2 regions of the Micromonospora sp. DT231 genome follow, and region 1 is predicted to be linked to the other one. Evidence: predicted binding sites of a transcription regulator. Region 1 holds the regulator's gene; the other holds the start of a gene.
The links. The regulator HrcA, encoded in region 1, represses chaperone genes, less so after heat shock. The targets are predictions, from matches to a motif close to GGTTNGCACNCTCNNNNNGAGNGTGCNAACC.
Positions count from the first base shown of each region.

Region 2: a site for HrcA is predicted at 3,741-3,771, ahead of groL (chaperonin GroEL). Genes of this name have one in related genera too.

Region 1 is NZ_JBNCNO010000020.1:71,179-76,633, forward strand. It holds gene ACPXBU_RS33195 (SDR family NAD(P)-dependent oxidoreductase) at 1-330, shown strand, start outside; gene ACPXBU_RS33200 (enoyl-CoA hydratase-related protein) at 493-1,275, opposite strand; gene hemW (radical SAM family heme chaperone HemW) at 1,295-2,518, shown strand; gene ACPXBU_RS33210 (DUF4870 domain-containing protein) at 2,585-3,226, opposite strand; gene hrcA (heat-inducible transcriptional repressor HrcA) at 3,393-4,415, shown strand; gene dnaJ (molecular chaperone DnaJ) at 4,491-5,455, shown strand, end outside.
Region 2 is NZ_JBNCNO010000013.1:1,510-6,964, reverse strand. It holds gene ACPXBU_RS27155 (S8 family serine peptidase) at 1-561, shown strand, start outside; gene ACPXBU_RS27150 (GNAT family N-acetyltransferase) at 602-1,540, shown strand; gene ACPXBU_RS27145 (hypothetical protein) at 1,619-1,867, shown strand; gene groL (chaperonin GroEL) at 1,924-3,546, opposite strand; gene ACPXBU_RS27135 (hypothetical protein) at 3,819-4,916, opposite strand; gene ACPXBU_RS27130 (cold-shock protein) at 5,180-5,383, opposite strand.

The DNA.
Region 1 (5,455 bases):
GGCATGATCGCCGGTCACGTCCCCCCGATGGTGGGTCACACCGCCGCCAACGCCGGCGTCATCGGCCTGACCCGACAGCTCGCGCTCGAGGGCGCGCCGCACGGGATCCGCGCGGTGGCGGTCAGCCCGGGGCCGATCATCAGCCCGGCAAGTGAGCGCGACCTGGGCGACAACCAGGCGGCTCGGGACGCGATCACCGGCAAGACGCTGCTCAAGCGGTTCGCTCAACCCGAGGAGGTGGCCGAGCTCGTGGTGTTCCTGGCCTCCGACCGGGCGTCGTACATCACCGGGGCGAACTACCCGGTCGACGGCGGCGCGACCGCCTGGTGAGCGGACCGAGACACCGGGACGCCGCAGCCCACCGGCGGCGTCCCGGCACGTCGGCCGGGAGACAACAGTGCGCGGCGAATCAGCGTCGTGATCGACTCGGTTTCGGCAAAGTCGCGGCATCCAGGGGCACTCGACGCCCCCAGATCACCGAAATCGAGTCGATCAAGGCGTGGGCACCCAGGCCGCAGGTCGTTTCTCCCGGAAGGCCGTGACCCCCTCGCGTCCCTCGTCGGACAGGAAGTACCCGGTCGACAGGGCGGACAGCCGGGCCAGGTCGGCACGCAGCTCGGCGGTGCCCGGCCGGCGCAGCAACTCCTTCGCCCCGGCCAACGCGCCCGGCGCGCCACGTACCAGCGAGTCGCGGTAGCGCCGCACCGCGTCGTCCAGCCCGTCCGCCGGCACGCTTGCCGTGACCAGGCCGATCTCGGCCGCCCGCCGGCCGTCGAAGGTGTCTCCGGTCAGATACAGCTCGGCGGCGGCGCGCGGGTGCAGCCGGGGCAGCACGGTCGCCGAGATCACCGCCGGGATCACCCCGATCCGCACCTCGGTGAACGCGAACGTCGCCTCGTCGGCGCAGACCGCCAGGTCGGCGGCGGCGATCAGACCCAGCCCACCGGCCCGCGCCGGCCCGCCCACCCGGGCCAGCACCGGCTTCGGGCACTCCCACAGCGCCGCGAGCACGTCACCGAGCATCCCGGCGGGCACCGCGCCGGTGGCGTACGCCGCGGCCGTCTCCTTCAGGTCCGCGCCCGAGCAGAAGACCGGGCCGGTGTGGTCCAGCACGATCGCCCGGACCGTCTCGTCGGCGACCGCGTCGCCCAGCCCGGCCAGCAACTGGGTCATCAGGCCGGTGGAGAGCGCGTTGCGGTTGTGCGGGCTGTCCAGGGTGAGCGTGGTCACCCCGCGGGCCGTGGCGACCCGCACGAGGACGTCGGGAGAGGTCATGCCGGGCACACTAGTGGCCATGCCCGGCCTCCTTCCAGATGGTGAGACCGTCCCCGTCGACGGATCGCTGCCCGCCACCGCCACCGCGGCGGTCGGCGCGCGCGGCTTCGGCGTGTACGTGCACGTGCCGTTCTGCGCCAGCCGCTGCGGCTACTGCGACTTCAACACCTACACGGCGTCCGAGCTGGGCGGTGGCGCCAGCCGCGAGGGGTACGCCGACACCGTGCTGGCCGAGCTGGCACTCGCCGCCCGGGTGCTCGGCGACAACCCGCCGCCCCGGGTCGACACCGTCTTCGTCGGCGGCGGCACGCCCACCCTGCTCCCCGCCGACGACCTGGCCCGCATCCTCGACGGCATCGACCGCACCTGGGGGCTGGCCGCCGACGCCGAGGTGACCACCGAGGCCAACCCCGAGTCGGTCACCCCGGAATCGTTGAAGCTGCTGCGGTCGGCCGGCTACACCCGGATCTCGCTGGGCATGCAGTCCGCCTCACCGGGGGTGCTGGCGATCCTGGACCGCACCCACAGCGCCGGCCGGGCCACCGCCGCCGCCCTGGAGGCGCGCGACGCCGGGTTCGAGCACGTCAACCTGGACCTGATCTACGGGACCCCGGGGGAGCGGCCCGAGGACTTCGCCGCCTCGCTGGAGCAGGTCGTGGCCGCCGGGGTCGACCACGTCAGCGCGTACGCCCTGATCGTGGAGGACGGCACCCGGCTCGCCGCCCGGATGAGGCGCGGCGAACTGGCGTACCCGAGTGACGACGTGGCCGCGGACCGCTACCTGGCCGCGGAAGCCGCGCTCGACGCGGCCGGGCTCTCCTGGTACGAGGTCTCCAACTGGGCCCGCACCGACGACGCCCGGTGCCGGCACAACCTGCTCTACTGGACCGGTGCGGACTGGTGGGGGCTGGGGCCCGGGGCGCACAGCCACGTCGGCGGGGTGCGCTGGTGGAACGTCAAGCACCCCTCGGCGTATGCCAAGCGGTTGGCCGCGGGCGCGTCTCCCGGCCTGGCCCGCGAGGTGCTTACCGCCGACGAGGCGCACATGGAGGACGTGATGCTCCGGCTGCGGCTCGCCAGTGGCCTGCCGCTGGCGGTGCTCGACGCCACCGGCCGGGCGGGCGCCGAGCGGGCCCTCGCCGGTGGCCTGCTGGCCGCCGACGAGTACGCGGCCGGTCGGGCGGTGCTCACCCTGCGCGGGCGGCTGCTCGCCGACGCGGTCGTGCGCGACCTGCTGCCCTGAACCAGCCCCGCCGCCCGGGACCGGGGCAGCGGGGCACCGACCGGCCGGGGGAGCGGCCGGAGGAGGTCACTTGATGAAGTTGACCGAGAGCGGGTAGCGGTAGAGCTGGCCCTCGTTGGCCTTGATGCCGGCGATGATGCCGAACACGGCACCGAGGATGAAGGCCGCCACGACCCCGAGGAAGCCGATCAGGATGCAGGACAGCACCCAGCCGACCAGGCCGACGATCGACCAGAGGAGCTGGAAGTTGAGCGCCGCCACGGCGTGCGACCGTACCGTCGGGGACTGGTTGCCGCGGGCCAGCAGCGCCACCAGCGGGCCGATCCAGCCCAGCACCCCGCCGCTGAGGATCATGCCGGCGGCACCGCCGAAGTGCGCGACGAGCGCCCAGGTCTTGTCCTCGTTGCTGGCAAAGCCGCCACCGGGGCCGCCGTAGGCGCCGCCGGTCGGATATCCGCCAGCCGGGTTGCCACCGGGCGGGTAGCCGCCGGGCGGCGGATAGCCACCCGCCGGGGGGTAGCCGCCCGACGGCGGTTGGTCACCGGTGGGCGGCGGATAGCCACCGGCCGGGGGATAGCCGCCCGGGCCAGGCGCCCCGGACAGTGGTGCGGTGGGTGGCTCGGCCGACGGGTACGAGCTGGGAGAGGTCGGCTCCGGCGGGTAGTTGCCGGGGTCACCCGCGCCGGGAGGGCGAGGAGGTTCAGTCATGGGTGTCACGGTAGGGGTCCGTGGCAACGCCGCACCAGTGGGCGACCGTTGATCATCGCGCCGGCGGGCACGCCGACGTAGACTGGCACTCGTTACAGTCGAGTGCCAGGGCGGCCCGGCCGGGCCTACGGCACCGGCGGCCGACGTGCGACAGGAGGTGCGGAGGATGGGTCTCGACGACCGAAAACTCGCCGTGCTCCGCGCGATCGTCGAGGACTACGTCTCCACCCAGGAGCCGGTCGGCAGCAAGGCGCTTGTCGAGCGGCACCAGCTCGGGGTCTCCCCGGCCACGGTCCGCAACGACATGGCCGTGCTGGAGGAGGAGGGCTACATCCGGCAGCCGCACACGAGTGCCGGCCGGGTGCCCACCGACCGCGGCTACCGGCTCTTCGTCGACAGGTTGTCCCGGGTCAAGCCCCTCAGCCCGGCCGAACGTCGGGCCATCGAGCGCTTCCTGGTCGGTGCGGTCGACCTCGACGACGTGGTGCACCGCACGGTGCGACTGCTCGCCCAGCTCACCCGGCAGGTGGCCGTCGTGCAGTACCCGAGCCTGGCCCGCTCCTCGGTTCGGCACCTGGAGCTGGTGCCGATCTCCACCACCCGGCTGATGCTCGTCATGATCGCCGACACCGGGCGCGTGGAGCAGCGGCTGGTGGAGCTGCCCGGTCCGGTGCCCGCCGACAACGTCACCGACCTGCGCCGGCTGGTAAACGAGAAGCTCGCCGGCGCGCGGCTGTCCGACACGCCACCGTTGGTGCAGGCGCTCGTCGAGGAGGTGCCGTCCGAGCTGCGTCCGGCGATGACCACGCTCTCCACGGTGCTGCTGGAGACGCTTGTCGAGCGGCACGAGGAACGCATCGCGCTGGCCGGCACCGCGAACCTCACCCGGGGCGGCCTGCTCGACTTCCAGGGTTCGCTACGGCCGATCCTGGAGGCGCTGGAGGAGGAGGTCGTGCTCCTCAAGCTCATCGGTGAGACCGAGCCGAGCACGACCCGGGTGCTGATCGGCGACGAGAACGAGTTCGACAACCTGCGGGCCGCCTCGGTGGTCAGCACCGGGTACGGCCCGGGCGCCACGATCGTCGGCGGCCTGGGGGTGCTGGGGCCCACCCGGATGGACTACCCCGGCAATATCGCCACGGTGCGCGCCGTGGCACGCTACGTGGGCGAGTTGCTGGCCCAGAACTGACCAGTCAGGGCCGACGGCCGGCTGTTTGCCGCCGGATCGGCGCAACGCGAGACGAACATGAGGACACGGAACGCAGTGGCCAGGGACTACTACGGCATCCTCGGTGTGAGCCGGGAAGCCTCCGATGACGAGATCAAGCGCGCCTACCGCAAGCTGGCGCGCCAGTTCCACCCGGACGTCAATCCGGACCCGGAGGCTCAGGAGAAGTTCAAGGACATCAATGCCGCGTACGAGGTCCTCTCGGACGACCGCAAGCGGCAGATCGTCGACCTGGGTGGCGACCCGCTCGCCCCGGGCGGCGGTGGCGCCGGCGGCCCTGGTGGCCCCGGTGGCGCCGGCCCGTTCGTCGGTTTCCAGGACATCATGGACGCGTTCTTCGGCGGCGCGGCCGGTGGGGCGCGCGGCCCCCGTCCACGGACCCGGCCGGGCGCCGACGCGATCCTGCGGCTCGAACTCGACCTGCACGAGACCGCCTTCGGCGTCGAGGCCCCGATCACCGTCGACACCGCGGTGCTCTGCACCACCTGCTCCGGCGCCGGCACGGCCGCCGGCACCCACCTGGCGACCTGCGAGGCGTGTGCTGGTCGCGGCGAGGTGCAGTCGGTGCAGCGCACCTTCCTCGGCCAGGTGGTCTCCGCCCGGCCGTGCACCGTGTGCCAGGGCTACGGCACGACGATCCCGCACCCCTGCCCCACCTGCGCCGGCGACGGTCGGGTACGCACCCGCCGCTCGCTGACCGTCAAGATCCCGGCCGGCGTCGAGGACGGCATGCGGATCCGGCTGGCCCAGCAGGGCGAGGTCGGCCCGGGTGGCGGCACCGCCGGTGACCTCTACGTGGAGATCCACGAGCGGCCGCACGACGTCTACTCCCGCAAGGGCGACGACCTGCACTGCCGGGTCACCGTGCCGATGACCGCGGCGGCGCTGGGCACCCGACTCACCATCAAGACCCTGGACAGCGAGGAGACGGTCGACGTCAAGGCCGGCACCCAACCGGCCAGCACGCTGCGACTGCGCGCCCGGGGCGTGCCACACCTGCG
Region 2 (5,455 bases), on a different contig from region 1:
CCGCAGGTGCTCACCAACTCGTGGGGCTGCCCGCCGATCGAGGGCTGCGACAGGGGTGTGCTGCGGCCGGCCACCGCCGCGCTGGACGCCGCCGGGATCTTCGTGGTCGCCGCCGCCGGCAACACCGGGCCGTGGTGCGCGTCGATCGACGACCCGCCGGCGCCGTACGCCGACGTGCTGACGGTGGGCGCGGTGGACGACCAACGCCGGGTCGCGGAGTTCTCGTCGCGCGGTCCGGTGCCAGGGGCTGCGGGTAAGCCGGACGTGTTGGCCCCCGGTGTGGGTGTGGTGTCGGCGATGCCGGGCGGCACGTACGCGGCGCTGGACGGCACCTCGATGGCGACCCCGCAGGTGGCGGGGGTGGTCGCGCTGATGTGGTCGGCGAACCCGGCGCTCGTCGGCGACGTGGACCGCACCCGGCAGATCCTGCGGGACACCGCGACGGAGGCGACGCCCACCTACCGCTCCGACAGTCCCTCCGACGCCTGCGGCGGCCCGTCGAACGTCACCGGCTCGGGCCAGGTCGACGCCTACGCGGCCGTTCAGGCCGCCCGGCGGTGAGGTACGCGGACCGGCGCCCGGTGATCTAGGGTCGGCGACCATGGACGCCGAGATCACCGTCACCGAACTGACCCCCGACCTGGCCACCACCGTGGCGCGGCTCTGCGAGCGGGCCCTCGACCTGCCCGAGGACGCCGCCGAGGCGGCCGAAATCGTGGACGTCCTCTGGCCCCGGGCCGCCGCCGCCGACCGCCCGGTGGTGGGGCTGGGCGCGTACCGGGGTGCGGACCTGGTCGGGGTGCTGCTCTGCTCGGTGTCGTCGACCGAGCCGGGTACCGGGCACGTGGACCTGGTCGCCGTCCTTCCGGAGCACCGTCGCCGGGGCGTCGGCCGGGCACTGCTGCGGCAGGCCGAGCGGGTGCTGGCCGATCGTGGGGCGACGGAGGTGCTGCTGGCCGGGAACCCGCCGTACTACGCGTGGCCGGGCATCGACGTCCGCTACACCCCCGCGGTCTGCGCCGCCCTCGCGCTGGGCTACCAGCAGGACCGGACCGCCTGGAACATGACCGCGGACCTGTCGTACGACGGGTCGCCGGCACTGCGCGCCACCGAGGCGGCCGAGCGGCGGCTGGCCGATCAGGGCGTCACCGTACGCCGGGCGGAGCCGGCGGACCTGCCGGCGTTGACCGCGTTCGCCCGGTCCACCTTCGGTGGCACCTGGGACGGCGAGCTGGCCGGATCGGTGGGGCGGGACGGCGCCGGTTGTCACCTCGCGGAGCGGGGCGGAGAGATGCTCGGCTTCGCCGCGTACGGGTCGTCCCGGCCGAGTTGGTTCGGGCCGATGGGCACCGCGCCGGCCGCCGAGGGGTCGGGCATCGGTGGTGTCCTGTTGCGGCGCTGCCTGGCCGACCAGCGGGCGGCGGGGCTGACCCGGGCGGAGATCGGCTGGGTGGGGCCGGTGCCGTTCTACTCCGGCAGCGCGGGTGCCCGGATCGAGCGGGTCTTCTTCCTGTACCGGCGGGCCCTGCCGCCGGCGTAACCGGGGCAAAAAGTGTATTGGGTCATTCGCCCGCGTCGGCCATCGACGCCCCCTACCGTTTTGGTAGAGGAGGCAGCCATGACCACGGATGACGACCAGACCGAGGACGGCCCGCCGATCACCTGGAAACCGATCGGCGAACTCCCCGGCCAACTGCCGTTCGACCGGCTCGACTACGGCGACGCCGAGCAACTGGCCGAGATGACCACCGACGACGAGTCGGCGGTCATCGAGGAGCCACGGGAGATGGTGGACGCGCCGATCCAACTGCTTCCGCCGTACAGCCGGGCGCAGAAGCGGCGCAACCAGCGCCCACTGCCGACCTGACGACGAACGGGGCGGACCGCGTCAGCGGCCCGCCCCGTTCGGTGTCGGAACTGGACTCAGAAGTCCATGTCCCCGCCACCCGGGCCAGCCGGGGCAGCCGGGGTCTTCTCCGGCTTGTCCGCGACAACGGCCTCGGTGGTGAGGAAGAGCGCCGCGATGGAAGCGGCGTTCTGCAGCGCCGAGCGCGTCACCTTGGCCGGGTCGATGATGCCCGCGGCCAGCAGGTCGACGTACTCGCCGTTGGCGGCGTTGAGGCCGTGACCCGCTTCGAGGTTACGAACCTTCTCCACCACGACGCCGCCCTCGAGGCCGGCGTTGACGGCGATCTGCCGCAGCGGGGCGTCCAGCGCCACCTTGACGATGTTCGCACCGGTGGCCTCGTCGCCGACCAGGTCGAGCTTGTCGAAGGCGGTCTTGCCGGCCTGCACCAGCGCGACGCCACCACCCGGGACGATGCCCTCCTCGACGGCGGCCTTCGCGTTGCGAACGGCGTCCTCGATGCGGTGCTTGCGCTCCTTGAGCTCGACCTCGGTGGCCGCGCCGACCTTGATGACCGCAACGCCGCCGGCCAGCTTGGCCAGCCGCTCCTGCAGCTTCTCCCGGTCGTAGTCGGAGTCGCTCTTGTCGATCTCGGCCCGGATCTGGTTGACCCGGCCCTGGATCTGCTCGGCGTCACCGGCACCGTCGACGATCGTGGTCTCGTCCTTGGTCACCACGACCTTGCGGGCGCGGCCCAGCATGTCGAGGCTGGCGGCGTCGAGCTTGAGGCCGACCTCTTCGCTGATGACCTGGCCACCGGCGAGGATGGCGATGTCGGTCAGCATGGCCTTGCGGCGGTCACCGAAGCCCGGCGCCTTGACGGCGACCGACTTGAAGGTGCCACGGACCTTGTTGACCACCAGGGTGGCGAGGGCCTCGCCCTCCAGGTCCTCGGCGATGATCAGCAGCGGCTTGCCCGACTGCATGACCTTCTCCAGGATCGGGAGCAGGTCCTTCACCGACGAGATCTTGCTGTTGGCGATCAGGATGTACGGGTCGTCGAAGACGGCCTCCATACGCTCCGGGTCGGTCATGAAGTAGGCCGAGATGTAGCCCTTGTCGAAGCGCATACCCTCGGTGAGCTCCAGCTCCAGCCCGAAGGTGTTGCTCTCCTCGACGGTGATGACGCCTTCCTTGCCGACCTTGTCCATCGCCTCGGCGATGATCTCGCCGACGGTGCTGTCGCCAGCGGAGATGGAGGCGGTGGAGGCGATCTGCTCCTTGGTCTCGACGTCCTTGGCGAGCTTCGACAGCTCCTCCGAGACGCTCGCGACCGCGGCCTCGATGCCCCGCTTCAGGGCCATCGGGTTGGCGCCGGCGGCCACGTTACGCAGGCCCTCGCGAACCAGGGCCTGGGCCAGGACGGTCGCCGTCGTCGTGCCGTCACCGGCAACGTCGTCGGTCTTCTTGGCGACCTCCTTGACCAGCTCAGCGCCGATCTTCTCGTACGGGTCCTCGAGCTCGATCTCCTTGGCGATGCTCACACCATCGTTGGTGATGGTGGGGGCACCCCACTTCTTCTCGAGCACGACGTTGCGGCCCTTGGGGCCGAGGGTCACCTTTACGGCGTCGGCGAGCTGGTTCATGCCCCGCTCGAGGCCGCGGCGCGCCTCTTCGTCGAACGCGATCATCTTGGCCATACGGCGTTGTCCTCCTGGACACTCACGGGCCACCCGAGATGTGTGCCCCGGATGGGCCGCCTGGTGTACGCACCTTGGGACGTCGCCACCTGGCGACGACGACGTCCTTCGGCCGGGCCGGATAGCCCGCGACGACCGGCCATGTGTCGCCCCGGCGTCTCCACGCCGGTGCAACCTGGCCCCACCGTCCCGACCATTGGCACTCACGGTATGCGAGTGCCAATGACTTGTTTAGCACTCTCCCCTGCCGAGTGCAAGCACGATGCCGCCGCTCAGCCGAGTTCCGCGGCCAGTCCAGCGGTGTTCACCGGCGCCTCATGGGCTCGCTGCTCGGCGTACGTCACCAGCAGACCGATCATCTGGGCGAGGTGGGCGGGCAGCGCCAGCACGGCGGTGACCCCGATCACCGCCACCACCCCGGCGGCCGTACCCGGCGACCTGAGGGGATCGGTGCCGAACAGGGGGGTGCCCGCCCCCTCCAGGGCACCGGTGATCACGTTGACGACGATGACCGCCAGGGCCACCAGAGCCACCCGACCGAGCAGGAGGCCGAGTCGGTCGTGGAACATCCGGAACGACCGGCCGATGGGGTCGCGGCGTTCGAAGAGATAGACCGGGCCGGCCATGCTCAGCGCGAACGTCAGATAGATACCCGGCAGCACGCAGCAACAGAAACCGACGCCGGCGATCAAGCTGATCAACAGGGTCCAGCCCCAGAGCCCGAGTGCCCGACGGACGCCGTACCGCAGCGCCGATTCCAGGTTGCCCGGCTGACCGGACGCCTGCTGCGTGATCACCCAACTGCCGGCGGCCCACCCGATGGCCTGCACCAGCCCGAGCAACAGGCTGCCGCCGATCCCCACCGCGAGGAGACCCGCCAGATCGACGCCGAAGGTGTCCGGCAGCACGGGATTCGGGTCCGCCCCGACCTGGGCTTCCCATCTTGAGGTCGGGTCGAGGCCCAGGGCGATCACCGCGAGCACGGCCGCCGGCAACACCTGGGTGAGCAGCATGATGGGCACCAACTGCCGCCAACTGCGGCGCAACGCTCCCAGACACCTGTTGAACCAGCCGGCCAGGCCGGCGCCGCGGGGAGTGACAAGGGGGTCGTTCGGGTCGAATCCGTAATCCGGCGGGTACCAGCCAACCGGCGACCCCGGATACCAGGGCACTGCACCGTAGGGACCCGACCCGGGCGGGTAGCCGCCGGTGGGCGGGAACGTCCAACCCGGCGGCGGCGCACCCCAGGCGCCCTGCGCCGGATCCCAGCCGGGCGGCGGGCCGACCGGAGGTACGCCCGGCCGCAGCTCGGATGGCGTCTCCGGAGTCAGGCCGGAACTGCCGTACGGCACGGTCGGATCGGACGGCACAGCCGGATCGGACGGCACGGTCGGATCGGACGGCACAGTCGGATCGGACGGCACAGTCGGATCGGACGGCACGGTCGAATCGGACGGCACAGCCGGCACGGTCGGATCGGACGGACCCGGCTCCCCCGGCCCGGAGGGTGGGGTGGGCGGGGGCCACTGGTCAGTCATGAACGCTCCTCAGCATTGGCTGGAACGGCCACGATCTTCCCGGTTGTGCGCCCGTGTCGCAGCCCCGACGCGCGGAGCCGATCAAGGAGGAAAGCTCAGGCGATGACGCGTACGTGCTCGGCCTGCGGGCCCTTCTGACCCTGGGCGATCTCGAACTCCACCCGCTGGCCGTCGTCCAGCGCCTTGTAGCCGTCCATCTCGATCGCGGAGAAGTGAACGAACACGTCCTGACCGCCGTCGACGGCAATGAATCCATAGCCCTTTTCGGCGTTGAACCACTTCACGGAGCCCTGTGCCACGGTGCACTTCCCTCACTATGCGCGGCGTTGCCTGACCTGGCGCACGGCACGGCCGGACGCCCACCGGCCACC